2 regions of the Micromonospora sp. CV4 genome follow, and region 2 is predicted to be linked to the other one. Evidence: predicted binding sites of a transcription regulator. Region 2 holds the regulator's gene; the other holds the start of a gene.
The links. Region 2 encodes HrcA, which represses chaperone genes, less so after heat shock. Its sites were predicted from a motif close to GGTTNGCACNCTCNNNNNGAGNGTGCNAACC; they were not measured.
Positions count from the first base shown of each region.

Region 1: groES (co-chaperone GroES) is a predicted target of HrcA. The motif match lies at 12,155-12,185, and genes of this name have one in related genera.

Region 1 covers NZ_RCVI01000232.1:9,979-24,911, forward strand. The annotation lists gene EAD98_RS11175 (ABC transporter ATP-binding protein) at 1-1,561, shown strand, start outside; gene EAD98_RS11180 (ABC transporter ATP-binding protein) at 1,561-3,369, shown strand; gene EAD98_RS11185 (DUF4142 domain-containing protein) at 3,380-4,120, opposite strand; gene EAD98_RS11190 (DUF1707 domain-containing protein) at 4,246-4,551, opposite strand; gene EAD98_RS11195 (ROK family protein) at 4,571-5,752, opposite strand; gene EAD98_RS11200 (sugar ABC transporter permease) at 5,773-7,035, opposite strand; gene EAD98_RS11205 (ATP-binding cassette domain-containing protein) at 7,032-7,850, opposite strand; gene EAD98_RS11210 (sugar ABC transporter substrate-binding protein) at 7,965-9,059, opposite strand; gene ybaK (Cys-tRNA(Pro) deacylase) at 9,238-9,717, opposite strand; gene EAD98_RS11220 (methyltransferase domain-containing protein) at 9,728-10,885, opposite strand; gene EAD98_RS11225 (DUF397 domain-containing protein) at 11,001-11,192, opposite strand; gene EAD98_RS11230 (helix-turn-helix transcriptional regulator) at 11,183-11,983, opposite strand; gene groES (co-chaperone GroES) at 12,320-12,634, shown strand; gene groL (chaperonin GroEL) at 12,705-14,342, shown strand; partial or broken gene EAD98_RS31525 (molybdopterin-binding oxidoreductase) at 14,466-14,933, shown strand, end outside.
Region 2 covers NZ_RCVI01000149.1:1,828-16,760, reverse strand. The annotation lists gene EAD98_RS02835 (PhoH family protein) at 1-172, opposite strand, end outside; gene EAD98_RS02830 (serine hydrolase) at 303-1,700, opposite strand; gene EAD98_RS02825 (histidine triad nucleotide-binding protein) at 1,697-2,056, opposite strand; gene EAD98_RS02820 (SDR family NAD(P)-dependent oxidoreductase) at 2,104-2,865, shown strand; gene EAD98_RS02815 (16S rRNA (uracil(1498)-N(3))-methyltransferase) at 2,934-3,668, opposite strand; gene dnaJ (molecular chaperone DnaJ) at 3,670-4,815, opposite strand; gene hrcA (heat-inducible transcriptional repressor HrcA) at 4,889-5,911, opposite strand; gene EAD98_RS02800 (DUF4870 domain-containing protein) at 6,111-6,734, shown strand; gene hemW (radical SAM family heme chaperone HemW) at 6,775-7,998, opposite strand; gene EAD98_RS02790 (enoyl-CoA hydratase-related protein) at 8,018-8,806, shown strand; gene EAD98_RS02785 (SDR family NAD(P)-dependent oxidoreductase) at 8,910-9,674, opposite strand; gene EAD98_RS02780 (hypothetical protein) at 10,027-10,887, shown strand; gene EAD98_RS02775 (phytanoyl-CoA dioxygenase family protein) at 11,110-12,012, shown strand; gene EAD98_RS02770 (MOSC domain-containing protein) at 12,137-12,772, opposite strand; gene EAD98_RS02765 (carbohydrate ABC transporter permease) at 12,841-13,671, opposite strand; gene EAD98_RS02760 (carbohydrate ABC transporter permease) at 13,668-14,654, opposite strand; gene EAD98_RS02755 (sugar ABC transporter substrate-binding protein) at 14,651-14,933, opposite strand, start outside.

The DNA of each region.
Region 1 (14,933 bases), on a different contig from region 2:
GCTGATGCCGGCCGCCGTCGGCCGGGCCGTCGACGGGTTGGCACGCCGCGACGAGGACGCCCTGCTCACCTGGGGTGTGGTGCTGCTCGGGCTGGGCGTGCTCCAGGCGGCAGCCGGGATCCTGCGGCACCGCTGCGCCGTGCACAACTTTCTGGCCGGGGCGTACCGGACGGTGCAGTTGACGGTGGAGGCGGCGAACCGGCTCGGCGCCGCGCTGCCCCGCCGGGTCGCCGCCGGCGAGGTGGTGAGCATCGGCACCGCCGACATCGGCCAGATCGGGAACGCCATCGACATCACCGCCCGCGGCACCGGTGCGCTGGTCGCGATCGCCACCGTCGCGGTGATCCTGCTGAACGCCTCGGTGCCGCTCGGGCTGGTCGTGGTGCTCGGCGTACCGCTGCTGATGGCGGTGGTGGCGCTGCTCATCCGGCCGCTGCACCGCCAGCAGCAGGCGTACCGGGACGCGGAGGGAGCGCTCACCACCCGGGCCGGCGACATCGTCTCCGGGCTGCGGGTGCTGCGCGGAGTCGGGGGCGAACCGGTGCTCTCCGCCCGCTACCGGGCGCGGTCGCAGGAGCTGCGTACGCGTGGCCTGCGGGTGGCCCGGGTCGAGTCGCTGCTGGAGGCGGCGCAGGTGCTGCTGCCGGGCGCGTTCCTGGTGCTGGTGACCTGGCTGGGCGCCCGGTTCGCGTTGCGCGACCAGATCAGCGCCGGGCAACTGGTCGCCTTCTACGGCTACACGGCGTTCCTGGTCAACCCGCTGCGCAACCTCACCGAGGCGGTCGACAAACTGACCCGTGGGCACGTGTCCGCCCGCCGGGTGGTCCGGCTGCTGCGACTTGACCCGGAACTGGTCGATCCGGCGCAGCCGGTGGCGCTGCCGGACGGTCCGGGGGAGCTGGCCGACCCCGACTCCGGGGTGGTGGTGCTTCCCGGCCGGTTCACCGCGCTGGCCGCCACCGCCCCCGAGGACGCGGCCGCCATCGTGGACCGGCTCGGCCGGTACACCGACTCGAATGCCACGCTGCACGGCGTACCGCTGCGGTCGCTGGCGCTGGCGGCGGTGCGCGCGCGGATCCTGGTGGCCGACAACGACGCACATCTGTTCACCGGCCGGCTCCGCACGGAGCTGGACCCGCGCGACCGGGGCGACGACGCGGCACTCGCCGCGGCGCTGGTCGCGGCGAGCGCGACGGACATCGTCGAGGCGCTGCCCGACGGGCTGGACAGCCCGGTGGCCGAACGCGGCCGGGAGTTCTCCGGCGGGCAGCGGCAGCGGTTGCGGTTGGCCCGCGCGCTGGTCGCCGATCCGGAGACGTTGCTGCTGGTCGAGCCGACCAGCGCGGTCGACGCCCACACCGAGGCCCGGATCGCGCTGCGGTTGGGTGACGCGCGTGCCGGCCGGACCACCCTGGTCTGCACCACCAGCCCGCTGGTGCTCAGCCGAGCCGACCGAGTGATCTTCGTGGAGGACGGCAAGGTGGTGGCCGAGGGGACGCACGCCGAACTGCTGGACGGTGAGCCGCGCTACCGGGCGACGGTCAGCCGGGAGGAGGACTGATGGCCACCGCACTGCCGGTCGCCGACGCGCGGCAGGTCCGCCGGTACGCGCGCACGCTGGTCCGCCGGCATCCACGCGCGCTGGCCGCCGCGCTCGGCCTGCACGCGCTGGCCGCTGCCGCCGGGTTGGCCGCGCCGCGGCTGCTCGGCGACCTCGTGGAGGGCATCTCCCGGGGCGTCGGTGAGTCCACCGTGGACCGGATCGCGCTGCTCATCGGCGGTTTCGTGCTGGCCCAGTCGGTGCTGGTCCGGTTCGCCCACCTGGCCTCGGCGCGGCTCGGTGAGCGGGTCCTCGCCGAGCTGCGTGAGGAGTTCGTGGACCGGATCCTCGACCTGCCGCTGGCCACCGTCGAGCGGGCCGGCACCGGGGACCTGCTCACCCGCACCTCCCGGGACGTCTCCGCGCTGTCGCGGACCGTCCGCCTGGCGGTGCCCGAGACGCTGATCGCGGTGGTCACCACCGGGTTCATTCTCGGCGCGCTGCTGTTGATCGGCCCGCTGCTGGCGGTGCCCTGCCTGCTGGCGGTGCCGATGCTCTGGGCGGGCACCCGCTGGTACCTGCGCCGCGCCCCCGCCGGCTACCTGCGGGAGAACGCCGCCTACTCGGACATCACCGACGGGATCAGCGAGACCGTCGAGGGCTCGCGGACCACTGAGGCGTTGCGGCAGCAGGCGCGCCGGCGGGCCCGCACCGACGTGGACATCCGTCGCTCGTACGCGGCGGAGCGGTACACCCTCAACCTGCGGACCGTCTTCTTCCCGGTGGCCGAGATCGGGTACGTGGTGCCGGTGGTGGCCACGCTGCTGATCGGCGGCTGGTTCTACCTGCGGGGCTGGGTCAGCCTCGGTCAGGTCACCGCGGCGACCCTCTACGTGCAGCAGCTGGTGGACCCGGTCGACCGGCTGCTGTCCTGGCTGGACGAACTTCAGGTGGGCGGCGCCTCGATGGCCCGCCTGCTGGGGGTGGCCCGCACCGGCGACAGCCCCGCCGCCGACGCGCGGCCCGCCGGCACCGCGCCGGCCCCTGCCGCCTCCGTCGACGGGGGCGCGGAGCAGCTCGCCGCCCGCGATGTCCGGTACGCGTACCGGGCGGGGCGGGACGTGCTGCACGGGGTGACCCTGGTCCCGCGGCCGGGGGAGAAGCTGGCCATGGTGGGGCCTTCCGGCGCCGGCAAGTCCACCCTGGGGCGGCTGCTGGCCGGGGTGCACGCCCCGCGCAGCGGCTCGGTGACCGTGGACGGCCGGCGGCTGGAGGAGCTGCCGCTGGGCGAGCTGCGCTCGCACGTCGCCCTGGTCACTCAGGAGCACCACGTCTTCATCGGCTCGCTGCGGGAGAACGTGGCCATGGTCCGGCCGGGCGCCGAGCCGGCGCGGGTGCGGGCGGCGCTCGCCGCGGTCGCCGCCCTGGACTGGGCGGAGGCGCTGCCCGACGGGCTGGACACCGTGGTCGGCGCGGGTGGCCACCCGCTCTCCCCGGCGCAGTCGCAGCAGGTGGCGCTGGCCCGGCTGGTGCTGGCCGATCCGCACACCCTGGTCCTGGACGAGGCGACCTCGCTGATCGACCCGCGTGCCGCCCGGGAGCTGGAACGTTCCCTGGCGGCCGTGCTGGCCGGCCGTACCGTCATCGCCATCGCGCACCGGCTCTTCTCGGCGCACGACGCCGACCGGGTGGCGGTGGTGGAGGACGGCCGGATCACCGAGCTGGGCCCGCACGACGAGCTGGTGGCGGCCGGTGGCTCGTACGCGGCGCTGTGGCGCTCCTGGCACCACAGCGACGAGCCCGGCGACCGGTCGCCACCAGCGGGGTGACCGCCGACGGTCAGGTGCGGCGCAGCATCCGGTAGGTGGCGATCCCGCCGGTGCCCAGCGCGGCGAGGAAGACCAGCCAGACGACGGTGCTGCTGACCCCGACCTGCGGGCCGGTGTTCGCGGCGGCGGCGGCCAGCAGCCCGTCGTTGCCGGGGGCGGGCAGCGCCGCGGGCGGCAGCTCCGGCCAGCGCACCAGGTTGGTGCTCTCCAGCATCTGCATGTGGTGCATCACGAAGCCGTTGGCGTCGTCGCAGAGCTTGCGGACGGTGGCGTCCCGGGTGCTCGCCCGCACCGCGCCTATCACCGGGAAGATCTTGCCGTGGGCCACCCGGAGCCGGGTGACGAAGATCTGGTCGAACCGGGCGCCGGAGGCCTTCTGCATCTCCGACAGCCAGCCCTTCTGCTCGGCGGTCGGCTCGGACGGGATGGCCGCACCCAGCTTGTTGGCGGCGTCCACGACGAGCTGGTCGAGCTTCTGGTGCTCGTTGGCGATGCCCGCGCCGATCTCCCGGACCTTGGCCGACTGTCCCTTCTCGGCGGCCATCTGACCGGCCGGCATCTCCCACAAGCCGGCCAGCCGCACACCGTTGAGCAGGGTCATGTCGGCGGCGTTGAGCTGCTGCCCGCCGGCGGGCGCGGCGACGGCCACGCCGGGCAGGACACCGACCCCCGCGATGACGGCGATGAGCAGCATCGCCGCCCGGTGGGTCCGGTTGCCCAGCCGGCGACGGGCGGATCTGAGCGGTGCCATGTCTGCGGTGCCTCCTCGGTCCGGACCGAAACGCGTCTGGACCGGGCAGCCGTGTGTCGCCGGCTGCCCGTCCGTCCACTGATACGGACTGACCGCCCGATCAGTTCACCGGTTGCCGGCGCGGATCAGCGGGTGGCGGCGAGGAAGCCGCCGAGCAGCAGCAGGGTGAGCGCGGCGACGGCGAAGAGCACCAGCAGTTCCCGGCGGCCGTGCCCGGGATCGCCGCCGGCCGAGGCGTCGGCGGCCGGGTCGGGCAGGGCCGGCAGGTCGCGGGTCAGGGCGGCCAGGTCTCCGAGGGTGCGGGTGCTCCACACCGCGCCCACCCGGTCGGAGAACTCGTCGAGGGTGAGCCGGCCCGCGGTGGTGTGCCGGTGCAGCTCGGCGACCACCCGGTTGCGGTCGTCGTCGGAGGCGCGCAGCTCGACATCCACGTCGGACAGGGTACGCGGATCAGCCCACGTCGAGGGGGTCGGCGAGCAGCCGTTCGAAGGCCAGCTCGGCGGCGCCGATCAGGGGCGCGTCCTCGCCCAGTTTGGGGGTGCGCAGCCGGACGTGCTCCAGGCAGGCGCCGAGCGCGTTGGAGTTGAGCCGGCTGCGGATCTGGGCCGCCGCGGCGAGGTAGAGGTCGCGCATGGTGCCGCCGAAGATGACCATCTCGGGGTTGAAGACGTTGACCAGGTTGGCCACCCCGAAGCCGAGCCAGTCGCCGGCCTGGCGAACCGCCGTCTGGGCCCGGGCGTCACCCCGGTCGGCGGCGTCGAAGACGGCCAGCAACGCGTCCCGGCCGCGGGCGTCGGAGCGGCCGGCCGCACGGAGCAGCCCGTGCTCGCCGATCTCGGTCTCCCAGCAGCCCCGGGAGCCGCACTCGCAGGGCATGCCGTCGCGGACCACCTTCATGTGGCCGACCTCGCCGCCGTACCCGCCGTGCCCGGTGAGCCGACGCCCGCCGGCGATGATGCCGGCGCCCACGCCGACGTCGCCGTACAGGTAGATGACGTTGTCGCAGCCGGCGGCGACACCTCGCGCGTGCTCGGCGAACGCGGCCACGTCGGCCACGTTGCCCACCGTGATCGGCACGTCGATGCCCAGTTCGGCGCCGAGGGCCGCGCCGATCGGTTCGTCCACCCAGCCGGTGGTCGGGCCGAGCCGGACCAGGCCGTCGTCGCGGCGGACCATGCCGCAGACGGCGACGCCGGCGCCCACGCAGATCGCGTCGCCGGGCACCGCCTGCTGCATCTCCTTGACCGCGCCGGCCAGCAGCGGCGCGGCCTCGGCGGCGAGCAGGCCGCGCGGTCGGTCCAGTTCCCGGCGGTCCAGCACCGCGCCGCCCAGGCCGACGCGGGCGGCGCGCAGCCGGTCCACCTCGACGGAGTACGCGTACGCGTAGACCCGGGCCGATTCGGGCCGGACGACCAGTGATGGCCGTCCGGCCCGGCCGGTCTCCTTCGGCGCACCTTCGCTGACCAGTCCCACCGCGGACAGGTCGGCGGTCAGCGCGCCGATGGTGCTGCGGTTGAGGCCCAGCGTGGTGGTGAGTTCGGCACGTGTGGTCGCCCCGTGGACGTGCACGTGCCGCAGCAGTGCCCCGAGGTTCTGCCGTCTTACCTCGTCCTGGCTTGGTGCCGGGCGCATCGCGGTGCTACCTCCCGCGGTCAGCGGGTGCCGGTGGCTGCCGCGCGGCGTCGGGAGAGCGCGTCGACGCTGGCGGCGAGCAGCAGGACGACGCCGGTGACCACGTACTTGATTCCCGCGCTGTATCCCATCAGGCCCATCCCGTTTTCGATGACCGCGACCACCGCGCCGCCGAGCACGGCGTCGAGGACGCGGCCCTTGCCGCCGAAGAGGCTGGTGCCGCCGATCACTGCGGCGCCGACCGCGTAGAGCAGTACGTTACTGCCCCCGGTGTTCGGGTCGACGGAGTTGGCTCGGCTGGCAGCCACGATGCCACCGATGGCGGCCATCGAGGAGCAGATCACGAAGACCGAGATGCGGATGCGGTCCACTTCGATGCCGGCGCGACGGGCCGCCTCCCGGTTGCCGCCCACGGCGTAGATGTGCCGGCCGTAGCTGGTGCGCTGGAGCACGAAGGTCCAGATGATCAGCAGCGCCGCGATGACCGGCACCACGATCGGCACGCCCTTGAGCGAGACGATCAGCACGTTGCGGCTGCGCTCCAGGTTGAGGATGTACACGGCCGTACCGAGGATGACGGCGAGCCCTGCGATCCGCAGCGCCACCACCGCGATCGGATCGGTTATCAGGCCGCGGGCCACCCGGTTGCGGTGGCGCAGGAGTTGCACCGCCGCGTAGCCGACGACCGCGAGGACGGCCAGCACCCAGCCCAGGGTGGGGGCGAGGTTGCGGTTGGCGATGGCGACCAGCACCTCGTCGCGGACGGAGATGTTGGTGCCCTCCTTCACGAGCAGCAGCACGATGCCCTGGAAGGCGAGGAAGGCGGCGAGGGTGACCACGAAGGACGGAATGCCGATCTTGGCGACCAGCAGGCCGAGGCTGGTGCCGATGACCACACCGGTGGCGACCGCGGCGAGCACGGCGACCCACCAGGGGTAGCCCAGCACGGTGACCACGTTGGCCAGCACCGCCGCGCAGACGCCGCTGGCGAAGCCGGCGGAGAGGTCGATCTCGCCGAGCAGCAGCACGAAGACCAGGCCCATCGCGATCAGCGTGACCGCGGCGCCCTGGGTGAAGAGGTTGGCGAAGTTGCCGGCCGACAGGAACGACGACGGCCGCATGATCGCGAAGACGGTGCAGAGCACGATCAGGCCGAGCACCGCCGGCAGCGCGCCGACGTCGCCGCCGCGTACCCGGCTCCAGTAGGTGCGGACGTGTCCGCCGACGGTCGGCGGTGGTGTGACGGCCGCGGGGCCGTCCTTCCGCACGGCGGTGGTGGTCATCGGTGGCCTCCTGAGATCGAGTCGGCCGGCTGCGCGCCGTCGCCGTTGCTGCCCGGGTCGGTGGCGAGGCCGAGCCCGCCCGAGCGCCCGGCGGTGATCAGTTCGACCACCTGGGCATGGGTGATGTCGGTGGTCTTCACCTGGGCGACCATCTGGCCGAGGTACAGCGCGGCGATCCGGTCGGAGACGGCGAAGACGTCGTTCATGTTGTGCGAGATGAGCACCACGGCCAGGCCGTTGTCGGCGAGCCGGCGGACCAGTTCGAGCACCTGGGCGGTCTGTGCCACGCCGAGCGCCGCGGTCGGCTCGTCCAGGATGACCAGCCGGCTGTTCCACAGCACCGCCTTGGCGATGGCCACGGTCTGGCGCTGACCGCCGGAGAGGCTGGAGACGTGCTGGCGCAGTGAGGTGACGGTGCGGATGGAGAGCCCGGCCAGCGTCTCGGCGGCGAGCTGTTCCATGGTCGGCTCGTCCAGGATGATGCCGCTGCGCCGCTCCCTGCCGAGGAACATGTTCTGCACGATGTCGAGGTTGTCGCAGAGCGCGAGGTCCTGGTAGACGACCTCGATGCCGAGCGCGGCGGCGTCGCGGGGGTTGCCGATGTGGACCGGCTCGCCGTTGAACAGGAACTCGCCGGCGTCGGTGGGGTGGATGCCGCTGATGCATTTCACCAGGGTCGACTTGCCGGCGCCGTTGTCACCGACCAGCGCGGTCACCTCGCCGGGATGGACGGTGAAGGCGACGTCGCGGAGCACCTGGACGGGACCGAAGCTCTTGTCGATCCCGCGTAGTTCCAGCAGGGGGGTCGTGGACACGGGGGTCTCCTTCTCAAGGGAGGGTCGGGGGCCGTCCGGCGGGCGCCGCCCGGCACGGGAGGGTGCTCCCGTGCCGGGCGGCGAGGGTCGTCCCGGCGGGTACTGCGGCGTCGGTCAGCTGATGCCGGCGTCGGCGCAGAGCTTGGCGTACGCCCCGGTGCAGACCTCTTCCTTGGTCACGTAGCCGTCGGCGATGACGTCCTTGACGTTCTCCTTGTAGATGGCCTTCGGGGTGAGCAGCACCGAGGGGACGTCCCGGCCGCCCTCCGGGTCCTTCACCGTCTGGCCGGTGTCCTTCTTCTCGCCCTTGGCGAGCGCGATGGCCAGGTCGGAGGCGGCCTTGGCCTCTTCCCGGACCGCCTTGTAGACGGTCATGCACTGGTCTCCGACGAGGATGTTCTGGAGGCCTTCCGGGGTGGCGTCCTGCCCGGTCACCGGCACCTTGCCGTTGAGCTTGTTCTTCTTCAGGACCGAGATGGCCGCGTTGCCGAGGCCGTCGTTGGCGGCCAGCACACCGTCGATCTTGCCGCTGGCCTTGGTGAGCTGCTGCTCGAAGATCGTCGCGGCCTGCGCGTTGTCCCAGGCCGGCACGGCGTCCTCGGGGCCCTTGGTGTATTCCTTGGCGTCGAACTTCGGCTTGAGCACCGAGTCGTAGCCGTTCTTGAACAGGGTGGCGTTGTTGTCGGTGGGGGAGCCGTTGAGGTACGCCACGACCGGGTTCTTGGCGCCCTGGTCGGTCAGGCACTTGACCAGGCCCTCGCCCTGGAGCTTGCCCACGGTCTCGTTGTCGAAGCTGACGTAGTACTGGGCCGAGCCGCCCAGGGTGAGCCGGTCGTAGTCGATGGTGGCGACGCCCTGCGACTTGGCCTTGTCGAGCACGGCCTTGCCGGTGCCGGAGTCCAGGTTGACGATCATCAGGGCGGTGACGCCGCTGGTGATCATCTGGTCGGCGATGGTCTGGAAGGCGGTCTTGTCGTTCTGGGCGTTCTGGATGTCGTACTTGACGCCGGCGGCCTTGAACGCCTCTTCGAGGAACCGTCGGTCCGCGCTCTCCCAGCGGGCGGAGGACTTGCTGTCGGGGAGGATCACGCCGATTTTGGGGGTCTTGGCGGAGCTGGCCTGGTCGTCGCCGGCGTCGTCGCCGCAGGCGGTCATGCTGCCGGTCGTGAGCAGGCCCACGACGGCGATGGTGAGGAGCCCCTTACGCATGTGCAGGGTCCTTTCGGGGTGGGGGAAGGTGTTCTTTTGTTGTGCCCGGCAACGTATTGCGCCTCGCGCGCGGCCCACAAGACCGGCGGGGCGTCAAGTTTGTTGGGAGCGATAACAATTCAGCAACGCCACCGTCACTCCCCGGTCATCCAGGGGAGTTGACCATGGAGGGCAGCCGTCAGCGGGTCTGCAACGCCGCCGTGCGCGCCTCGGTCAGCGCCACCAGATCCGCCGCGGCCAGTTCGAGTTGCAGGCCGCGCCGGCCGGCGGAGACATAGATCGTCGGCAGGTCCAGCGCGGAGGCGTCCAGCACCGTGGGCAGTCGCCGGCGCTGCCCGAGCGGGCTGATCCCGCCCCGCACGTAGCCGGTCGCCCGCTCGGCGACCGCCCGCTCGGCCAGCGCCGCCCGCTTGCCGCCGACCGCCGCCGCGAGCGCCTTGAGGTCGAGCTCACCGGTGACCGGAACGACCGCCACGGTGAGCGCGCCGTCGACCTCGGTCACCAGCGACTTGAACACCCGCTCCGGGGGTACGCCGAGCGCCGCCGCCACCAGCGCGCCGTAGTTCGGCGCGTCCGGCGCCACCCGGTACGGGTGGGTGCGGTGCGCGATCCCGTGCTTGGCCAGCAGCGCTGTCGCCGGAGTGCCCTGTCCCGCCACGTCGACGAACCTAGTCGACCGGCTGGCAGATCAGCACCGTCGGCGCCCCGGCGACCCGGGTGAGCACCAGGCTCGCCGCCGCGTCACCGGTCAGCCGCAGGTCCCGCCGGAGCTGCTCCGGAGTGAGCGCGGAACCCCGCTTGAGGATCTCCACCCGACCCACCCGGCGGTCCCGCAGGAGGGTCCGCAGGCGCTTGAGCGAGAACGGCAGCACGTCGGTCACCTCCAGGCAGCGCGCGTACGGCGTGCGGGTCGGACGGTCGGCGTAGAGGTAGGCGATGCTCGGGTCGGCGAGGGTCGCCCCCAACTCGCCGGCCAGCTCGGCGACGAGGTGCGCGCGGACCACCGCCGGGTCCGGGTCGTACAGGTAGCGGCGCGCCGGCCCGACCGGAGCCTCCGCGGCCCCCGAGCCGGTGAGCTGGTGGCGGCGGGCCTCGTCGCCGCCCGCACCCTGCCGGTAGAGCGTGGCCCGGCGGGGCACCTCCGCCAGGTCGCCGCACCAGAGCGCGGCCTCGACCAGGTCGCCGTCCACGCCGACCCACTCGGCCTCCGCGCCGGCCGGGATGAGCGCGTGATCCAAACCCGGCGCCACCTTCACGACCGTGCGTGGCACCCGCTCGGCGAGCCCGGTGACGAAGTCCCACGGCGGCGAGTAGGCGCGCGGGTCGAAGATCCGCCGCCCGGTGCCGGCCCGCCGCCGGGCCGGATCGCAGAAGACCCCGTCGACCCGGGAGACGTCGAACGTGGTGGCGTCACCGCACTCGACCGTGAACAGCTCGGCCAGCCCGGCCGCCGCCGCGTTGGCGGCGGCCATCGCGGCGGTCACCGGGTCGGCCTCCACCCCGTACACCCGGATGCCGGCGCGGGCCGCGGCGAGCGCGTCGGCGCCGAGACCGCAACCGAGGTCGGCCAGGGTGCGCACGCCGGCGTCGCGCAGCCGGGCGGCCCGGCGGTCGGCGACCACCCGGCGGGTGGCCTGCTCCAACCCGGCGCGGGTGAGGAACATCCCGGCGGCGGCCGGGCCGAACTTGCCGACCGCCCGGTGGCGCAGCTCCGCCTGGGTCAGTGCCGCCGCGGCCAAGGGGTCGCCGCCGGCCAGCCCGGCCGCCGCCGTGAGCGCGGCCGACCCCTCGGGGGTACGCAGGGCAGCCAACTGGTCGAGATCCACCCGCCCATTCTCCCGGCCCGCATGTCAGGTGACCGAGGCCGGGGGACGGGGCGGCGTGGTGCCGTCACCTCGCCGAGCTGGAGCCCGGGCCGGATCGCCGGCCGGAGCCCCGAGGTCAGCGCGGGGTGCGGGTGGCGGCCACGAACGCCCGCCAGGTCGTCGGGGTGAAGATGAGCGCCGGGCCGGTCGGGTCCTTGCTGTCCCGCACGGCGACCACGCCGGGCAGGTTGTCGGCGACCTCGACGCAGGCGCCGCCGTTTTGGTTGCTGCGGGAGGCCTTGCGCCAGGTGGCGTGGGTCAGGTCCATGTCTGCACCACTTCCTCGATCAGCCGGGCGGACTGCCGGCATGGCAGCGCCTCGCCGGTCACAGTCTCCCAGCGTCGCTCCAGGGCGGCAACGTCGTTCGGGCTGTCCACGGTCTGCCCCCGGAGCTGGTTGTCCAGGTGGGCCAGCTCGGCCCCGGTCTGAAGCCGGGCCACGATGAACGGGCCGGCGAGCCCGGCATGCCAGAGAGCGTCGGCCGGCACGACCCGGACCTGCACGTTCGGCTCGGTGCCCACGGCGAGCAAATGCTCTAGCTGCTCGCGCATGATCTCCCGGTCGCCGAGTTGCCGGCGCAGCGTGTGCTCCTCCAGCACCGCGACGAGGTGCGGACGCGGCTCGGCCGTCAGCAGGGACTGCCGGGCGAGCCGGGCCACCACCCGGGTCTCCACCTCGTCGGCGGTCAGCTCGCCGCCCACGCCGAGCATCGCCCGCGCGTACCCCTCGGTCTGGAGCAGGCCGGGGATCACCGTCGGGTCGTACCAGCGCAGCGCCACCGCCTCCCGCTCGTTCTCGTCCCACGGGCGGAACCAGTCCGGCGCGGCATGGAAGCGGATCAGCTCCAGCATGCCGACGAAGAGGCCGCCGGTGTCCAGGGTCGAGTCGATGCGGCCGACGTAGTCCGGCTTGACCGGGCTCTGCCCGGTCTCGACCGCGCTCACGTACGACGATGAGTAGTTGATCAGCTTGCCCAGCTCCTCCTGGCTGAGCCCGCGCGCCTGGCGTGCCCGGCGTAGCTGTTCGTGCAGGAACGTCAGTGTCGGTATCCGGGACACTCGGCTCCCCTTCGTCGGTGTCAGGTGGGTGGCAACCGACGGTAGGGAGATGGCCACGGTGGGGCGAGGCGCTCCCGGCGTGTTGCGGTAACGACTGGCGGAACTGTGGCGACACGACGGACGGCGCGTTGGCACTCTCCTTGACGGAGTGCTAGCCACGGAATAACCTGCGATTAGCACTCTCACCCTGAGGGTGCCAGCCTCCGGGTCTCGCGACCCGGGTGCGAAACGCCAGGCGGACCGGCACCCGCGACGACGGTCCCGCCCGGTGGCATGTGGCAGATTGACGCTGGCCGGCCCCGCCGGTCAGCAACGAAACCAGTACCCCAGGAGGGTATGCCCGTGACTACCGCGACCAAGGTTGCGATCAAGCCGCTCGAGGACCGGATCGTGGTCCAGGCGAACGAGGCTGAGACCACCACGGCGTCGGGCATCGTGATCCCCGACACCGCCAAGGAGAAGCCGCAGGAGGGCACTGTCCTCGCTGTCGGCCCGGGCCGGATCGACGACAACGGCAACCGTGTGCCGCTCGACGTCAAGGTCGGCGACACCGTTCTCTACTCGAAGTACGGCGGCACCGAGGTCAAGTACGCCGGCGAGGAGTACCTGGTGCTCTCCGCCCGCGACGTCCTCGCGGTCATCGAGAAGTAAGCAACCGATCAGTGCCATTGCCCCGGTCCGGCTCGCCGGGCCGGGGCAGTGGCGCTTCGAAGGGACATTCATGGCGAAGATCCTGAGCTTCTCGGACGACGCCCGGCACCTGCTGGAGCACGGTGTCAACGCCCTCGCGGACGCGGTCAAGGTCACCCTCGGCCCGCGCGGGCGCAACGTCGTCCTGGACAAGAAATTCGGTGCGCCGACGATCACCAACGATGGTGTGACCATCGCCAAGGAGATCGAGCTCACCAACCCCTACGAGAACCTCGGCGCGCAGCTGGTCAAGGAGGTGGCGACCAAGACCAACGACGTCGCCGGCGACGGGACCACCACCGCGACCGTGCTGGCCCAGGCCATGGTCCGCGAGGGCCTGCGCAACGTGACCGCCGGGACCAACCCCGCCGGGCTCAAGCGGGGCATCGACGCGGCGGCCACCAAGATCTCCGAGGCGCTGCTCGGCCGCGCCGCGGAGGTCACCGGCAAGGAGTCGATCGCGAACGTGGCGACGATCTCCGCGCAGGACTCCACCATCGGCGAGCTGATCGCCGAGGCGATGGAGCGGGTCGGCCGCGACGGTGTCATCACCGTCGAGGAGGGCTCCGCGCTCACCACCGAGCTGGACGTGACCGAGGGTCTCCAGTTCGACAAGGGCTTCATCTCGCCGAACTTCATCACCGACCTGGAGGGTCAGGAGTCCGTCCTTGAGGACGCGTACATCCTGGTCACCACCCAGAAGATCTCGGCGATCGAGGAGCTACTGCCGCTGCTGGAGAAGGTCCTGCAGAACAGCAAGCCGCTGCTGATCATCGCCGAGGACGTGGACGGCCAGGCGCTCTCCACCCTGGTGGTCAACTCGCTGCGCAAGACCCTCAAGGTCTGCGCGGTGAAGGCCCCGGGCTTCGGCGACCGCCGCAAGGCGATGCTCCAGGACATCGCGATCTCCACCGGCGCCGAGCTGGTCGCCCCGGAGCTGGGCTACAAGCTCGACCAGGTCGGCCTGGAGGTGCTCGGCACCGCCCGGCGCGTCGTGGTCGACAAGGAGAACACCACGATCGTCGACGGTGGCGGCCAGAAGGCCGACGTCGCCGACCGGGTGGCTCAGATCCGCAAGGAGATCGAGGCCTCCGACTCCGACTGGGACCGGGAGAAGCTGGCCGAGCGGCTGGCGAAGCTCTCCGGCGGCATCGCCGTGATCAAGGTGGGCGCGGCGACCGAGGTCGAGATGAAGGAGCGCAAGCACCGCATCGAGGACGCCATCGCGGCGACCAAGGCTGCGGTCGAGGAGGGCACCGTGCCCGGCGGCGGCGCCGCCCTGGTGCAGATCCTCCCGGTGCTCGACGACGACCTGGGCTTCACCGGTGACGAGAAGGTCGGCGTCTCGATCGTGCGCAAGTCGCTGATCGAGCCGCTGCGCTGGATCGCGCAGAACGCCGGCCACGACGGCTACGTCGTGACCCAGAAGGTCGCCGACCTGAAGTGGGGCAACGGCCTCGACGCCGCCCAGGGCGAGTACGTCGACCTGGTCAAGGCCGGCATCATCGACCCGGTGAAGGTGACCCGCAACGCGGTCACCAACGCCGCCTCGATCGCCGGCCTGCTGCTCACCACGGAGAGCCTCGTGGTGGAGAAGCCGGAGCAGCCCGAGCCGGCCGCCGCCGGTGGCGGCCACGGCCACGGCCACCAGCACGGCCCGGGCTTCTGACCCGATAGCGACACCGTTCCGGGGCACACCGTCGTACGGCGGTGTGCCCCGGTCCGTCTCCAGATCATTACCGCAGGCTGACATGGTTGGCGACCCGCCGAGTTGATCGCGCACACTGGGCCGATGAGCACCACGTCGCGGCGGTACGCCGCGCTGGCCGGAGTCACCGCCGCCGCCGTCGCGATCGGGATCGCGGAACCGGTGGCTGTGCTGACCGGGCCCCGGTCGGCGCCGCTGGTCGCGGTCGGCGGGGTGGTCGTCGACGCCGTCCCGGAGTCGCTGAAGCAGCTCGCCATCGACATCTTCGGCACCGCCGACAAGATCGCCCTGCTGGTCGGCACCGCGCTGCTGCTGGGCGCGTTCGCCGCGCTGCTCGGGATGCTGGCGGTGCGCCGGTTGGCCCTCGGCCTGGCCGGGATCGCGGCGTTCGCCGCCGTCGGTGTGGCCGCCGCGCTGACCCGCTCCGGTGCGGACGCCGCCGACGCGCTGCCGTCGCTGGTCGGCGGTGGTCTCGGCGCCCTGGTGCTCTGGCTGTTCATCGCCGGCCCGCTGGAGCTGGACCCCTGGCCCTGGTCCCCGCCCACTCCGCCC
Region 2 (14,933 bases):
CACCGGTGATGGTGATCTCGTTGCCACGGACGTGCACGTCGCTGGTGACCGAGCGTTCGACCAGTCGCAGGATCTCGTCACCTGCGCCGAGCAGATTGACCATGATCTTCGAGTCGGGCACGGTGATCCTGGTCTGCACCCGGGGCGGGCCGGGAGGTGGGGTGCCAGTCATAGGTCGGGCCGAAGGCCCCGCGCACCTGCTCTCGATCTCGGCGCCGGCCCTGCTGGCACGGCGTGCGGACGTTACCCCCATCGTATCGGTTCAACGCGGCCCGCATCGCGTCCATTTCCGCTGGCCGCGATCAACCCCCGGCCCGGAAGTCGTACCGGTCGAAGGTCTCCTGGTGGCGGGTGAAGCGGTACGTGGCCCAGTGCATCCGGACCACCGCGCCCGACTCGTCCCGGGTCAGCCTCAGCAGCTCGCCGACCTCCCGGCCGGAGACCGTGCGGAACACGTCCGGCCGGTCCGGCAGCGGGGTGAAGATCGCCGGTGGGCGTCCCGCCGGGTCGTTGGCCCCCCGCGCCCGCAGTGTGCCGTCGTGCCAGGAGAAGACGTACTCGAATCCCTCGCCCCACCAGCGGCCGAGCAGCCCCCGCAGGGCGGCCGGAGCGGGCGCGCCGGGCCGCCACGGCTCGATCTCCGCCGGGTCGTGCTCGACCGCCGCGGCGAGCAGCCGGTGCGGCAGGTCGAACAGCTCCGCCGCCGTGCCGGAGGAGCCGAGCACGGCGGCGCCCATCGCGCCCGCCGTGCCGTCGCCGCCCCGCCGGCCGTACACCGCGGCCAGGAATCCGGGCATCGCCCCGTCGTGCCCCACGTGCACCACCCGCTCGCCCTGCGGCACCAGGATCAGGCCGAGCCCGAAGCCGGCTCCCCACAGCGTCTCGTCGGTGGTGGTCACCGGCCAGCGCATCTCGTCCAGCGTGGCGGGGGCGAGCACCGCGCCGGCCGGGTCCAGCGCCGCCGGGTCGGCGAGGAACGCCGCCCAGCGGGCCATGTCGGTCGCCGTGCTCCAGAGCTGGGCGGCCGGGCCGACCGCGCCGAAGTCGGTCGGCGGCTCCGGGTGCGCCTCGTCGGAGTACGCGTCGACGAGGAAACCGGTGGCCGCCGCCGGCCCGGGGGTCACGGCGGTGTCGGCCAGGCCCAACGGCGTCAGCACCCGCTCGGCGAGCACCTCGGCCCAGCTGCCGCCGCGCAATCGGGCGACCAGTTGGCCGAGCACGGCCAGGCCGAGGTTCGAGTAGTGGAAGCGGCGGGCCGGTGGCAGCACGCGCTCGGCCCGGTCCAGCTCGGCGACCAACTGGTCGGCGTCCGGCGCGCGCAGGTTGTCCCAGACGTCGCCGAACGGCTCGCGTTGCAGGCCACCGGTGTGTGACAGCAGCCGGCGGACGGTCAGCTCCCCGTGGGCGGGCAGGTCCAGGTGCCGGCCCACCGGGTCGTCCAGATCCAGCAGCCCGTCGTCGCGGCACTGGAGGGTGAGCACCGCGGTGAAGGTCTTGGTGACCGAACCGATCCGGAACTGGGTGGACGCCCCCAGCGGGCGGTCGGTGCCGGTGCCGCCGACGGTGCAGCTCCAGAGCGGGCGGTCGGCCCGGTGCAGCGCCGCCGACACCGCCGGCACCCGGGCATCGGCCTGCACCCGGCGGACCAGCCGGCCCAGCCGCTCGTCGACGGCCCGGGCGGACAGCGGGTCAGCGCTCACGCCAGGTCCCGGGCGAGCATCGGGCCGAGCGGCGCGCCACCGAGCAGGTGTGCGTGCACGTGGAACACCTCCTGCCCGCCGTACACGCCGGTGTTGAACATCAGCCGGAAGCCGTCGCCGAGCAGCCCCTCGTCCTCGGCCACCGCGGCGGCCGTGGCCAGCACCTCCCCGGCCAGGGCCGGGTCACCCTGGGCGAGGGTGGCGATGTCGGCGTAGTGCTCCTTCGGAATCACCAGGACGTGCACCGGCGCCTTCGGACCGATGTCCCGGAAGGCGAGCGTGGTGGCGGTCTCCCGGACCACGGTGGCCGGAATCTCCCCGGCGACGATGCGGCAGAACAGGCAATCGGATCCCATCGGGGCAGTGTAGGGAAGGTCAGGGAAGGTACGGCAGGATGGCCGGCATGACGGATCGGGCGGTACTGGTGACCGGGGCCTCACGCGGGATCGGTCGGGCGGTGGCGACGGCGTTCGCGGCCGGCGGCGACCGGGTGGCCATCCACCACCGCGACTCGGCGGACGCGGCGGAGGAGCTACGCGCGCAACTGCCCGGCGCGGGGCACGTGGTGGTCCGCGCCGACCTCACCGACCCGGACGCGGTCCGGGCCATGGTCGACCGGGCCGCCGACCTGCTGGGCGGCCTGGACGTGCTGGTCAACAACGCCGGGATGTACGGCGACCGGGACGACCCGCACCCGATCTTCGGCGCCTCCTACGAGCAGTGGCAGAAGCGCTGGCGGCAGGTGCTGGAGACGAACCTGACCGGCGCCGGCAACGTCACCTGGTGCGCCGCCCAGCACATGCGGGAGCGCGGCGGTCGGATCGTCAACGTCTCGTCCCGGGGCGCGTTCCGCGGCGAGCCGGACCAGCCGGCGTACGGCGCCAGCAAGGCGGGGCTGAACGCGCTGGGCCAGTCCCTCGCGGTGGCGCTCGCGCCGTACGGCATCGCGGTCGCCACCGTCGCGCCGGGCTTCGTGGCGACCGACATGGTCACCGAGCACCTGCGCGGTGAGCAGGGCGCGGCCATCCGGGAGCAGAGCCCGTTCGACCGGGTGGCCCGGCCGGAAGAGATCGCCGCCGCGGTGCACTGGCTGGCCTCGCCGCTGGCCGAGTGGGCGTCGGGCGCCATCCTCGACCTCAACGGCGCGTCCTACCTGCGCAGCTGACCGCCGGCCCGACGATCGGCCCGGACCACCGGGTGTCGAGTCGCCGACCCGTTTCCTCGCGTCCCGCGCTACCAGCGGTTGAGGCGGGTGGCGAGCACGCTGAGCGCGGCCACGCCGGCGGTGGAGGTGCGCAGCACCGCCGGGCCGAGCCGGACCGGCTGGCCGCCAGCCTCGCGGAAGGCGGTCAGCTCGGCCGGGGCGATGCCGCCCTCGGGGCCGACCACCAGGACGATCTCCCCTGCCGACGGCAGCTCGGCGAGGGTCAGCCGCTCGTCGGCCTCCTCGTGCAGCACGAACGCGGCGGCGGCGCCGGCGATCCGGCGGGCCACCGTGGCCGTCGACTCGTCCGGCGCACCGGCCACCACCGGCAGCCAGGGGCGGCGGGCCTGCTTGGCCGCCTCCCGGGCGGTCGCCACCCACTTCTCCCGAGCCCGTACGCCCCGGTCGCCGCGCCACTGGGTCACCGAGCGGGACGCCGACCAGGGCACGATCTCGTCCACCCCGACCTCGGTCATCGCCTGCACGGCCAGCTCACCCCGGTCACCCTTGGCGATGCCCTGCACGATCACCAGCCGGGGTACGGGCGCGTCCGCGTACCCCCGGGAGGTGACGGTGAGATCGAGGCTGCCCCGGCCGACGGCGGTGACCACCGCGGCGGCCGTGCCGCCCCGGCCATCGGCGAGCAGCAACTCCTCGCCGACCCGCAGCCGCTGCACGGTGGCGGCGTGGTGCCCCTCCGGGCCGTCCAGGGTCAGCGCGTCACCGGTGGGCAGAGCCTCGACCAGGAACAGCGGCGCGGACACCTCAGGCGTGACCGTTGAACGCGTCGCGCATCCGGGAGAAGAAGCCGCCCTGCTTGGTCAGCTCGGCGACCTCCTCGCCCCGGGTCTTGGCGAAGTCGCGCAGCATCCGCTCCTGGTCCGGGTCGAGCTTGGTCGGCGTCCGGACGTCCAGGTGCACGTAGAGATCGCCCCGGCCGGTGCCGCGCAGGTGTGGCACCCCTCGGGCGCGCAGCCGCAGCGTGCTGGCGGGCTGGGTGCCGGCCTTCACGTCGACCGTCTCCTCGCTGTCCAGCGTCTTGATGGTCAGCCGGGTGCCCAGCGCCGCCGCGGTCATCGGGACGGTGACCCGGCAGTGCAGGTCGTCACCCTTGCGGGAGTACACGTCGTGCGGCCGCTCGTGGATCTCCACGTAGAGGTCGCCGGCGGTGCCGCCACCCGGGCCCACCTCGCCCTGCTGAGCCAGCCGGATCCGCATGCCGTCCTCGACACCGGCGGGGATCTTGACGGTCAGCGAGCGACGGGTACGCACCCGGCCGTCGCCGGCGCAGGTGGGGCAGGGGTGCGGGATGGTGGTGCCGTAGCCCTGGCAGACGGTGCACGGGCGGGCGGAGACCACCTGGCCGAGGAAGGTGCGCTGCACCGACTGCACCTCGCCACGGCCGCCGCACGCCTCGCAGGTGGCCAGGTGGGTGCCGGCTGCCGTGCCGGCGCCGGAGCAGGTGGTGCAGAGCACGGCCGTGTCGACGGTGATCGGCGCCTCGACGCCGAACGCCGTCTCGTGCAGGTCCAGCTCAAGGCGCAGGATCGCGTCGGCGCCCGGCCGGGTACGCGGGCGCGGGCCGCGCGCGCCACCCGCCGCGCCGCCGAAGAACGCGTCCATGATGTCCTGGAACCCGACGAACGGGCCGGCTCCACCGGGACCGCCCGGGCCGCCGGCGCCGCCGCCACCCGGGGCGAGCGGGTCGCCACCCAGGTCGACGATCTGCCGCTTGCGGTCGTCCGAGAGCACCTCGTACGCGGCGTTGATGTCCTTGAACTTCTCCTGAGCCTCCGGGTCCGGATTGACGTCCGGGTGGAACTGGCGCGCCAGCTTGCGGTAGGCGCGCTTGATCTCGTCGTCGGAGGCTTCCCGGCTCACACCGAGGATGCCGTAGTAGTCCCTGGCCACTGCGTTCCGTGTCCTCATGTTCGTCTCGCGTTGCGCCGGTCGGCGGCCGCAGCCGGCCGTCGGCCCTGACTGGTCAGTTCTGGGCCAGCAGCTCGCCCACGTAGCGTGCCACGGCGCGCACCGTGGCGATGGTGCCGGGGTAGTCCATCCGGGTGGGTCCCAGCACCCCCAGGCCGCCCACGATGGTGGCGCCCGGGCCGTACCCGGTGCTGACCACCGAGGCGGCGCGCAGGTTGTCGAACTCGTTCTCGTCGCCGATCAGCACCCGGGTCGTGCTCGGCTCGGCCTCGCCGATGAGCTTGAGGAGCACGACCTCCTCCTCCAGCGCCTCGAGGATCGGCCGCAGCGAGCCCTGGAAGTCGAGCAGACCGCCCCGGGTGAGGTTGGCGGTGCCGGCCAGCGCGATGCGTTCCTCGTGCCGCTCGACCAGCGTCTCGAGCAGCACGGTGGAGAGCGTGGTCATCGCGGGGCGCAACTCCGACGGCGCCTCCTCGACCAGCGCCTGCACCAGCGGCGGAGTGTCGGACAGCCGGGCGCCGGCGAGCTTCTCGTTGACGAGTCGGCGCAGGTCGGTGACGTCGTCGGGGTGCACGGGCCCGGGCAGCTCCACCAGCCGCTGCTCGACCCGCCCGGTGTCGGCGATCATGACGAGCATCAGCCGGGTGGTGGAGATCGGCACCAGCTCCAGGTGGCGCACCGAGGAGCGGGCCAGGCTCGGGTACTGCACCACGGCCACCTGCCGGGTCAGTTGGGCGAGCAGTCGCACGGTGCGGTGCACCACGTCGTCGAGGTCGACCGCGCCGACCAGGAAGCGCTCGATCGCCCGGCGCTCGGCCGGGCTGAGCGGCTTGACCCGGGACAGCCGGTCCACGAAGAGCCGGTAGCCGCGGTCGGTGGGCACCCGGCCGGCACTGGTGTGCGGCTGCCGGATGTAGCCCTCCTCCTCCAGCACGGCCATGTCGTTGCGGACCGTGGCCGGGGACACACCGAGCTGGTGACGCTCGACCAGCGCCTTGCTGCCGACCGGCTCCTGGGTGGAGACGTAGTCCTCGACGATGGCGCGGAGCACGGCGAGCTTGCGGTCGTCGAGACCCATCTCCGCACCTCCTGTCGCACGTCGGCCGCCGGCGCCCGTGGGGCCGGCGGGCCGTCCTGGCACTCGACTGTAACGAGTGCCAGTCTACGTCGGCCCGCCCGCCCGCGCGATGATCAAGACCGTCGCTGTCCGTTCAGCCGGCCCGGCGCGGCGGTGTCGCTCTGGTGCGGCGTTGCCACCGGCCCCTACCGTGACACCCATGACTGAACCACCTCGCCCTCCCGGTGCGGGAGACCCCGGCAACTACCCGCCGGAGCCGACCTCGCCGGGCCCGTCCTCCTCGGCCGAGCCACCCACCGCACCACTGTCCGGGGCACCTGGCCCGGGCGGCTATCCCCCGGCCGGTGGCTATCCGCCACCCTCCGGTGACCAACCGCCGTCAGGCGGCTACCCTCCGCCCGGTGGTTACCCGCCGCCCGGTGGCTACCCCCCTGGCGGCTATCCGGCCGGCGGCGCCTACGGCGGCCCCGGCGGCGGCTACGCCAACAACGATGACAAGACCTGGGCGCTGGTCGCGCATTTCGGCGGCGCCGCCGGCGCGCTGATCAGCTTCGGCCCGCTGGGCTTCGTCGGCCCGCTCATCGCCTACCTGGCCCGCGGTCAGCAGTCCCCGACCGTCCGGGCGCACGCCCTGGCCGCGCTGAACTTCCAGATCCTCTGGTCGATCATCGCGTTCGTGCTGCTCTTCGTGAGCTGGTGCCTGCTCTTCCTGCCCAGCATCGCGGTGGTGGTGATCCAGATCCTGTTCGGGATCATCGCCGGCATGAAGGCCAACGAGGGCAGCCACTACCGCTACCCGATGTCGGCCAGTTTCATCAAGTGACCCGGGTCGGCCGCTCCCCCGGCCGGCCCGGTGCACCGCCTCAGGGCAGCAGGTCGCGCACCACGGCGTCGGCGAGCAGCCGGCCGCGCAGGGTGAGCACCGCCCGGCCCGCCGCGTACTCCGGTGCGGCCAGCAGACCGCCGGCCAGCGCCCGCTCGGCGCCGGCCCGGCCCGCGGCGTCGAGCACCGCCAGCGGCAGCCCGCTGGCGAGCCGCAGCCGGAGCATGACGTCCTCCATGTGCGTCTCGTCGGCGGTGAGCACCTCGCGGGCCAGGCCGGGTGACGCGCCGGCGGCCAGCCGCTGGGCGTACGCCGAGGGGTGTTTGACGTTCCACCAGCGCACCCCGCCGACGTGGCTGTGCGCTCCGGGGCCCAGCCCCCACCAGTCGGCGCCGGTCCAGTAGAGCAGGTTGTGCCGGCACCGTGCCTCGTCGGTGCGGGCCCAGTTGGAGACCTCGTACCAGGACAGCCCGGCCGCGTCGAGCGCGGCCTCCGCGGCAAGGTAGCGGTCCGCGGCCACGTCGTCACTGGGGTACGCCAGCTCGCCGCGCCGCATCCGGGCGGCGAGCCGGGTGCCGTCCTCGACGATCAGGGCGTACGCGCTGACGTGGTCCACCCCGGCGGCCACGACCTGGTCCAGCGAGGCGGCGAAGTCCTCGGCCCGCTCCCCCGGGGTTCCGTAGATCAGGTCCAGGTTGACGTGCTCGAACCCGGCGTCGCGCGCCTCCAGGGCGGCGGCGGTGGCCCGGCCGGCGCTGTGTTTGCGGTCCAGGATCGCCAGCACTCCCGGGGAGGCGGACTGCATGCCCAGCGAGATCCGGGTGTAGCCGGCGGCCCGCAGCAGCTTCAACGATTCCGGGGTGACCGATTCCGGGTTGGCCTCGGTGGTGACCTCGGCGTCGGCGGCGAGCCCCCAGGTGCGGTCGATGCCGTCGAGGATGCGGGCCAGGTCGTCGGCGGGGAGCAGGGTGGGCGTGCCACCGCCCACGAAGACCGTGTCGACCCGCGGCGGTGGGCTGTCGCCCAGCACCCGGGCGGCGAGCGTCAACTCGGCCAGCACGGTGTCCGCGTACCCCTCGCGGCTGGCGCCGCCACCCAGCTCGGCCGCGGTGTAGGTGTTGAAGTCGCAGTAGCCGCAGCGGCTGGCACAGAACGGCACGTGGACGTATACGCCGAAGCCGCGCGCGCCGACCGCGGTGGTGGCGGTGGCGGGCAGCGATCCGTCGGCGGGGACGGTCTCACCATCTGGAAGGACGCCGGGCATGGCCACTAGTGTGCCCGGCATGACCTCTCCCGACGTGCTCGTGCGGGTCTCCACGGCCCGCGGGGTGACCACCCTCACCCTGGACAGCCCGCACAACCGCAACGCGCTCTCCACCGGCCTGATGACGCAGCTGCTGGCCGGATTGGCCGACGCGATCGCCGACGACGCGGTCCGGGTGATCGTGCTCGACCACACCGGCCCGGTCTTCTGCTCGGGCGCGGATCTGAAGGAGACCGCCGCGGCGTACGCCAGCGGGTCGGTGCCGGCCGGAATGCTGGGCGACGTGCTCGCCGCGCTCTGGGAGTGCCCGAAGCCGGTGCTGGCCCGGGTCGCCGGGCCGGCGCGGGCCGGCGGGTTGGGCCTGATCGCCGCCGCCGACCTGGCCGTCTGCGCCGACGAGGCGACGTTCGCCTTCACCGAGGTGCGGATCGGGGTGATCCCGGCGGTCATCTCGGCGACCGTGCTGCCCCGGCTGCGCCCGCGCGCCGCCGCCGAGCTGTACCTGACCGGGGACACCTTCGACGGCCGGCGGGCCGCCGAGATCGGCCTGGTCACCGCCGCTGTCCCGGCGGACGGGCTGGACGCGGCGGTCAGCCGGTACTGCGACTCGCTGGTGCGCGGCGCCCCCGGCGCGCTGGCCGGCGCGAAGGAGCTGCTGCGCCGACCGGCCACCGCCGAGCTGCGCGCCGAGCTGGCCCGGCTGTCCGCTCTCTCGACCGGCTACTTCCTCTCCGACGAGGGACGCGAGGGGGTCACCGCGTTCCGGGAGAAGCGACCGGCGAGCTGGGTGCCCGCTCTCGACGGGTGAGCTGTTGCCGTTGCCCTTTCGCGGGTGAGCGGTTGCCGTTGCCCGGTGTCCGCCCTCGGAGAGGTCGGGGCGCCGCCTGGGCAGGGCGGCGCCCCTGGGCCGGTCACCACGCGGTCGCGCCGCCGTCGACCGGGTAGTTCGCCCCGGTGATGTACGACGCCCGGTCGGACGCGAGGAAGACCACCAGCTCGGCGACCTCCTCCGGTTGAGCAAAGCGCTTGACCAGGGTCTTGCCGATGATCGCGTCCCGGGCCGCCTGGTTGTCGCCGAGGTCGCGTTCGCTGGCCGGGCTCACGATGGGCCCGGGGCTGATCGCCACCGCGCGGATCCCGTGGGGCGCGCCTTCGAGCGCGAGCTGTCGGGTCATGCCGACGATGCCGGCGTTCGCGGCGGCGTGCCCGACCATCGGGGGGACGTGGCCACCGATCATCCCGGCCATCGAAGCGGCGCTGATGATGACGCCGCCGCCCCGCCGGACCAGGTGCGGCCAGGCGAACTTCGACACGAAGAAGGGAATGTCGAGTTCGCCGGTGATGGTGTACCGCCAGTCCTCGACGGAGAAGTCGGGCATCGGACCGAAGCGGAGCGCGGCCGCGTTGTTGTAGACCACGTCGAGCCCGCCGTACGCCTCCACGGCGTCCTCGACGAGCTTGCGCACCTGTTCGGGGTCGGTGAGGTCGACCGGGGCGAGGCCGGTCATCTCACCGCCCGCGTTCCGGACCAGTTCGACCGTCTCGTTGTTGCCGTCGATCTGGATGTCGGCGCCGACGACCCGTGCGCCTTCCCGCGCGAAGGCCAGCGCCGCGACCCGGCCCAGACCACCTCCGGTGCCGGTGATGAGCACGACCTTGCCATCCAGCGTTCCCATGGGGCTCCTCCTTGATCCGTGATCTTCCGAGGCTGTGTGTCCGCAGGGGTCCGCGAACCAGCTCCCGCAATTGACACGTCAATCAACACAGATCCTTGACCGATCAATCACCTCTGACCGTGCCCGGTGGGGTGATGCCGACGACAGGCCACTCCGCGCGGACCACGCGTCCAGCGCTTAATGCCCGATTATTGTCGAATTGTGGCGGGCGGAAGGCCTGGTAGGCGCAGGTGAGACCGCTGCCGGAGCGGGAACGTCGGTCGGTGCGGCCGGGGCCGGCCACGGCGAAACCGGTCGGACGACCCGGATAGGTCGCCGCGGGACGTACGCTTGTCGGACTGTCGATCTGGGGGTGTGGGTGCGAACTCGGGCAACCGTGGCGGGTGGAGTGGTTCTCATCCTCATCGCCGTGATCGCAGTCTGGCTCGTCGTGCGGCAGGTCGGAGACCAGCTGCGACTGCCGCTGTCCGCGCGGACCTGCACGGTCCATGCCGACGGCCGGGTCGCACTGGACCCCGACCAGATGGCCAACGCGGCGACCATCGCGGCGATCGGCGCGCAGCGCGGGATGCCCGAGCGGGCCGTGGTGGTCGCGCTGGCCACGGCGTACCAGGAATCCGGGCTGCGCAACCTCGCCGACGGCGACCGTGACTCGGTCGGCCTGTTCCAACAGCGCCCGAGCCAGGGCTGGGGCACCCCCAAGCAGATCCGCGACCCGCGCTACGCGGCGAACCGTTTCTACGCGGCGCTGAAGAAGGTGCGTGGCTGGGAGTCGATGCGGGTCACCGACGCCGCCCAGCGGGTGCAGCGCTCGGCGTTCCCCGAGGCGTACCAGAAGTGGGCCGACGACTCCGAGGTGCTCAGCCGGGCCCTGCTGGGCGACGCCACCGGCGCGGTCGCCTGCTCGGTGGGGCGTACCCCGGCGATGCGCGGCGCGGCGGCGGCCGCCCAGTTGACCCGCAACCTGGTGCTGGACTGGGGGGTGTCGAGCACCGACCCGACGGACCAGACCGGGCTGGCCGTGGCCGCGGGCGACCAGCGCGACGGCTGGCGGTACGCGCACTGGCTGGTCTCGCACGCACAGGACCACGGCCTGAAGCGGGTCCGCTTCGGTGGCCTGGAGTGGACCGCCCGGGACGGCACCTGGGGGCAGGTGAGCGGCGAACAGGGGCCCGCCGGGCAGGTGGTGGCCGAGGTGTTCGCCGAGGGGTGACCCGGCCCTGATCTCTTAACCGGCAGTCACCGCACAATCGGACAAAAACCGGCAGACACCGCTAGTGATCACGCAAATTTGACCATCCGTGATGGTTCCGCTGCACGCGGTCCGGCCCGGGTCCACCCGTGCCGCACGCCCTCCCCAAGGCCGAGGCATGCGCGTTACGATCGGCGGCCTGTGCCAGAAATGGTTTCACCTCATGGGGAGGGGTACGACGCGGTGTTCGATTACGGCGACCGGACCGGCTACGAACCGATCAGCGACACTGACCGCAAGGAGTTCCACGAGCAGGGCTTCCTCCTGCTGCGCAACGTCCTGACCGAGGATCACCGGGCGGCGCTGGAGGCGGCGGTCGACCGCGTCTACGCGGAGGAACAGGCCAAGGGCAACACCAAGAAGGACGGCACCCTGCACCTGCTGGGCTTCCTGGAGCGCGACGAGCTCTTCGGTGAGCTGCTCACCCACCCGATCGCCTTCCCGTACATGTGGGGGCTGGCCGGCTGGAACATCTACACCCACCACAACCACCTGGACGTCACCCCGCCGGCCGCCGAGCCGGAGAAGCCGTACTGGGGCTGGCACCAGGACGGGTACCGCCAGAACTCCGACCCGGAGACGATGGACCCGAACCTGCCCCGGCCGATGTTCTCGCTGAAGGTCGCGTACGTGCTCTCCGACCTCTCCGAGACCGGTCGCGGCGCCACCAAGGTCATCCCGGGCAGCCACCTGTTGAACTCACTGCCCCGGCCGAAGGACCTCAGCGTGCACAACCCGGACCCGGAGGGCACGGTGGAGATCACCGCCAACCCGGGTGACGCCTTCATCTTCGACCGCCGGCAGTGGCACTCTCGGTCGACGAACCTGTCGACCATCACCCGCAAGATGCTCTTCGTCGGCTACACCTACCGGTGGATCCGCCCGCTGGACGAGCTGCACCCGGACCTGAACGGCGAGTGGTACCGCAACCGCACGCCCGTGCAGCGCCAGCTGATCGGTGAGGGCACCCACACCGCGAACTACTGGGGCATCAACTGGGACGGGTACGTCGACGACGAGATCCCGCTGCGCAAGGAGCTCAAGGAGCGCGGTCTGCTGGACCGCAGCGTCCCCTGGCTCCGCTGACGGAGGAAGGGGCCCCTTGTTATCGCGTCTCGGATAACAAGGGGCCCCTTCGCATATCTGCCGCCGGGTGAACGCCGGGCGATGGCGGTCGGCCGACCCCGGCGGTGTGCCCGCTCGGCGGTCGTCACCGCCCCAGCCGGCGGCGGGCCTTCTCCCGGATCGACTCCGGCAGGTCGGGTGCCTCCAGCAGCCGGGGCAACAGCTCCGGCTCCAGGCTGGTGGCCCGGAACACCTCGCCGATGGTCACGCCGTGCGCGGGCCGGTCCACCACCTCGACCGGGTCGCCCGGGCCCACCTCCCCCTCGCGCAGCACCCGCAGGTAGGCCCCGGGCAGCGCCCGGACGGTGAACCGCTTGATCAGGTCCGGTACGCCCCAGAAGCCGGCGAAGGTGGTGCACGGCGTTCGGGGCTTGGTCACCTCAAGCAGGGCGGACCCGATCTGCCACTGCTCACCGATCACCGCGCCGGTCACGTCGACTGCATACGTGGTGAGGTTCTCGCCGAAGCCGCCGGGCCCGATGTCCCGGCCCAGTTCGGTCGCCCACCAGGCGCCGTCCTCCTCCGCGTAGGCGTAGACCGCCTGGTCCGCGCCGCCGTGGTGGGCTCGCTCGCCGATGAAGTCGCCGACCACCCCGTCGACCCGGATCAGCACCGGCGCGTCCACCGGCCGCTTGTCGATGCCGCTGCGACCGCTCGCGTCGCCGGCCCACTCGGCCTCGGTGACCACACCGAGGTTCACCGCTGCCACCCTGCCCGTCATGGCGGTCAGCCTAGCGGGGCCCGACGGGGTGGGGCGTCGCCAAGATCGCCGACAGCCGTGGGCGGCCGTCAGCCCTTGACGGCGCCGGCGACCAGGCCGGAGACCATCCGCCGCTGCACCAGCAGGAAGAAGATGATGACCGGCAGGGTGAACAGGGTGGACGCGGCCATCACCGGGCCCCAGTTGGTGTCGTCCCGGCCGAAGAAGAAGGTCATCGCCACCGGCAGGGTGTAGCGGTTCTGGTCGTTGATGAACGTCAACGCGAAGATCAGCTCGTTCCACGCGGTGATGAACGAGAAGATGCTGGTGGCCACCAGGCCGGGCGCGACCAGCGGGAACAGGATCCGGCGGAAGATCTGGGCCCGACTGGCGCCGTCGATGGCGGCCGCTTCCTCCAACTCCTTGGGCACCGCGGCGACGAAGCCGCGCAGCATCCAGACCGCGAACGGCAGCGAGAAGCCCAGGTACGTGAGGATGAGGCTGGGCAGGGTGTTGTAGAGGCCGAGCCGCTGGATCATCAGGAACAGCGGGATGACCAGCGCCTCCAGCGGGATCATCTGCACCACCAGCAGCATGATCAGGAAGCTGGTCCGCAGCTTGAAGCGGAACCGGGCCACCGCGGTCGCGGCGAGCAGGGCGACCAGGCCGCTGAGCACCACCGTCGCGACGGCGACCAGTGCGCTGTTGAGGAAGAAGTCGGCGAAGCTCACGCCGGGGATCAGGTTGCCGGTCAGGATCTCCCGGTAGTGCGCCAGCGTCGGGTGGGTCGGCACCGGCTGTGGAGTGGACGAGAAGATCTCCCTGCTCGGCTTCAGCGAAGTGGAGATCATCCAGTAGACGGGGAACGCCGCGAAGAGCGCGACCAGCAGCCCGGCGCCGTTGAGGGCGATCTTCTTCACGACTCGTCCTCCTGTCTGAGCACCATCCGTACGTAGAAGCCGGTGACCACGAGCAGGATCAGGGTGAGGATCACCGCGATGGCCGCACCGAGGCCGTACTTCGGCGGCGGCGAGAACGCCTCCGCGTACGAGTAGATGGAGAGCATGAACGTCGGCCGGTCCTGGGTGCCTCCGGCCAGCACGAACTGCTGGGTGAAGACCTTGAAGTCCCAGATGGTGGAGAGCACGATCAGGATGCCGAAGACCGGGCGCAGCAGCGGGAACGTGATCTTCCAGAACGCCCGCCAGGGGCCGGCGCCGTCCACCCGGGCAGCCTCGTGCAGTTCGCTCGGCACGCTCTTCAGGCCGGCGAGCACGCTCACCGCGATGAACGGGAACGAGTGCCAGACCACCACCAGGGTGAGGATCGCGAAGAAGAGCAGGGGCGAGTTGAACCAGCCGTAGCCGGTCCAGTCACTGCGGCCGAACAGGGCGTTGGAGAGGCCGTCCGGCAGCGCGTTGAACAGCCAGGTGACCAGACCGCTGGTGTCGTCGAAGATCCACTTCCAGACGATCGTGCCGGTCAGCGCCGGGGTGGCCCAGGCGAGCATCACGCAACTCGCCACGAAGGTGGCCATCTTGCGGCCGAGCCGGTTGAGCAGCAGCCCGACCAGGGTGCCGAGGACCATCGTGAGCAGCACGTTGGCCGCGGCGAACAGGACCGTGTTGCGCAGCACCGTCAGGAAGAACGGATCGGAGAGGATGTCGGCGTAGTTGCCCAGCCCCACCCACGGCCACTCCCGGTCGCCGCGCAGTTGCCGGACGCTGTTCAACCGGTAGAAGGACATCGCCACCACCTGGCCGAGCGGCCAGAGCAGCAGCACCCCGATGATCGCCAGCGCGGGCAGCAGCAGCAGGTACGGCAGGCGGTCGACCGGGCGACGCCGCCGCGCGGGGGTCTCCCGCGCGGCGGCCGCCTCGGCACCCTTAAGCAGTAGGCTCACTTGCTGTTCAGAATGCCTTCCATCTCAGCGGACGCGTCGGCGGTGGCCTTCTCGACCGTCTTCTGACCCTTCATGACCGAGCTGTTCATCGCCTGGGTCACCGTCTTCGTCCGGCTGACCTCCACCCACTTCGGCGTGAGCGGCGTGAGCTTGGTGTTCTGCATGGTGGTGGCGAACGACGCCATGATCTTGTCGTTGGCGTACGTGCCACCGGCGACCAGATCCTGGTAGACCGGGAAGAAGCCGAGGCTGCTCGCGAAGCTCTGCGCGTTCTTCTTG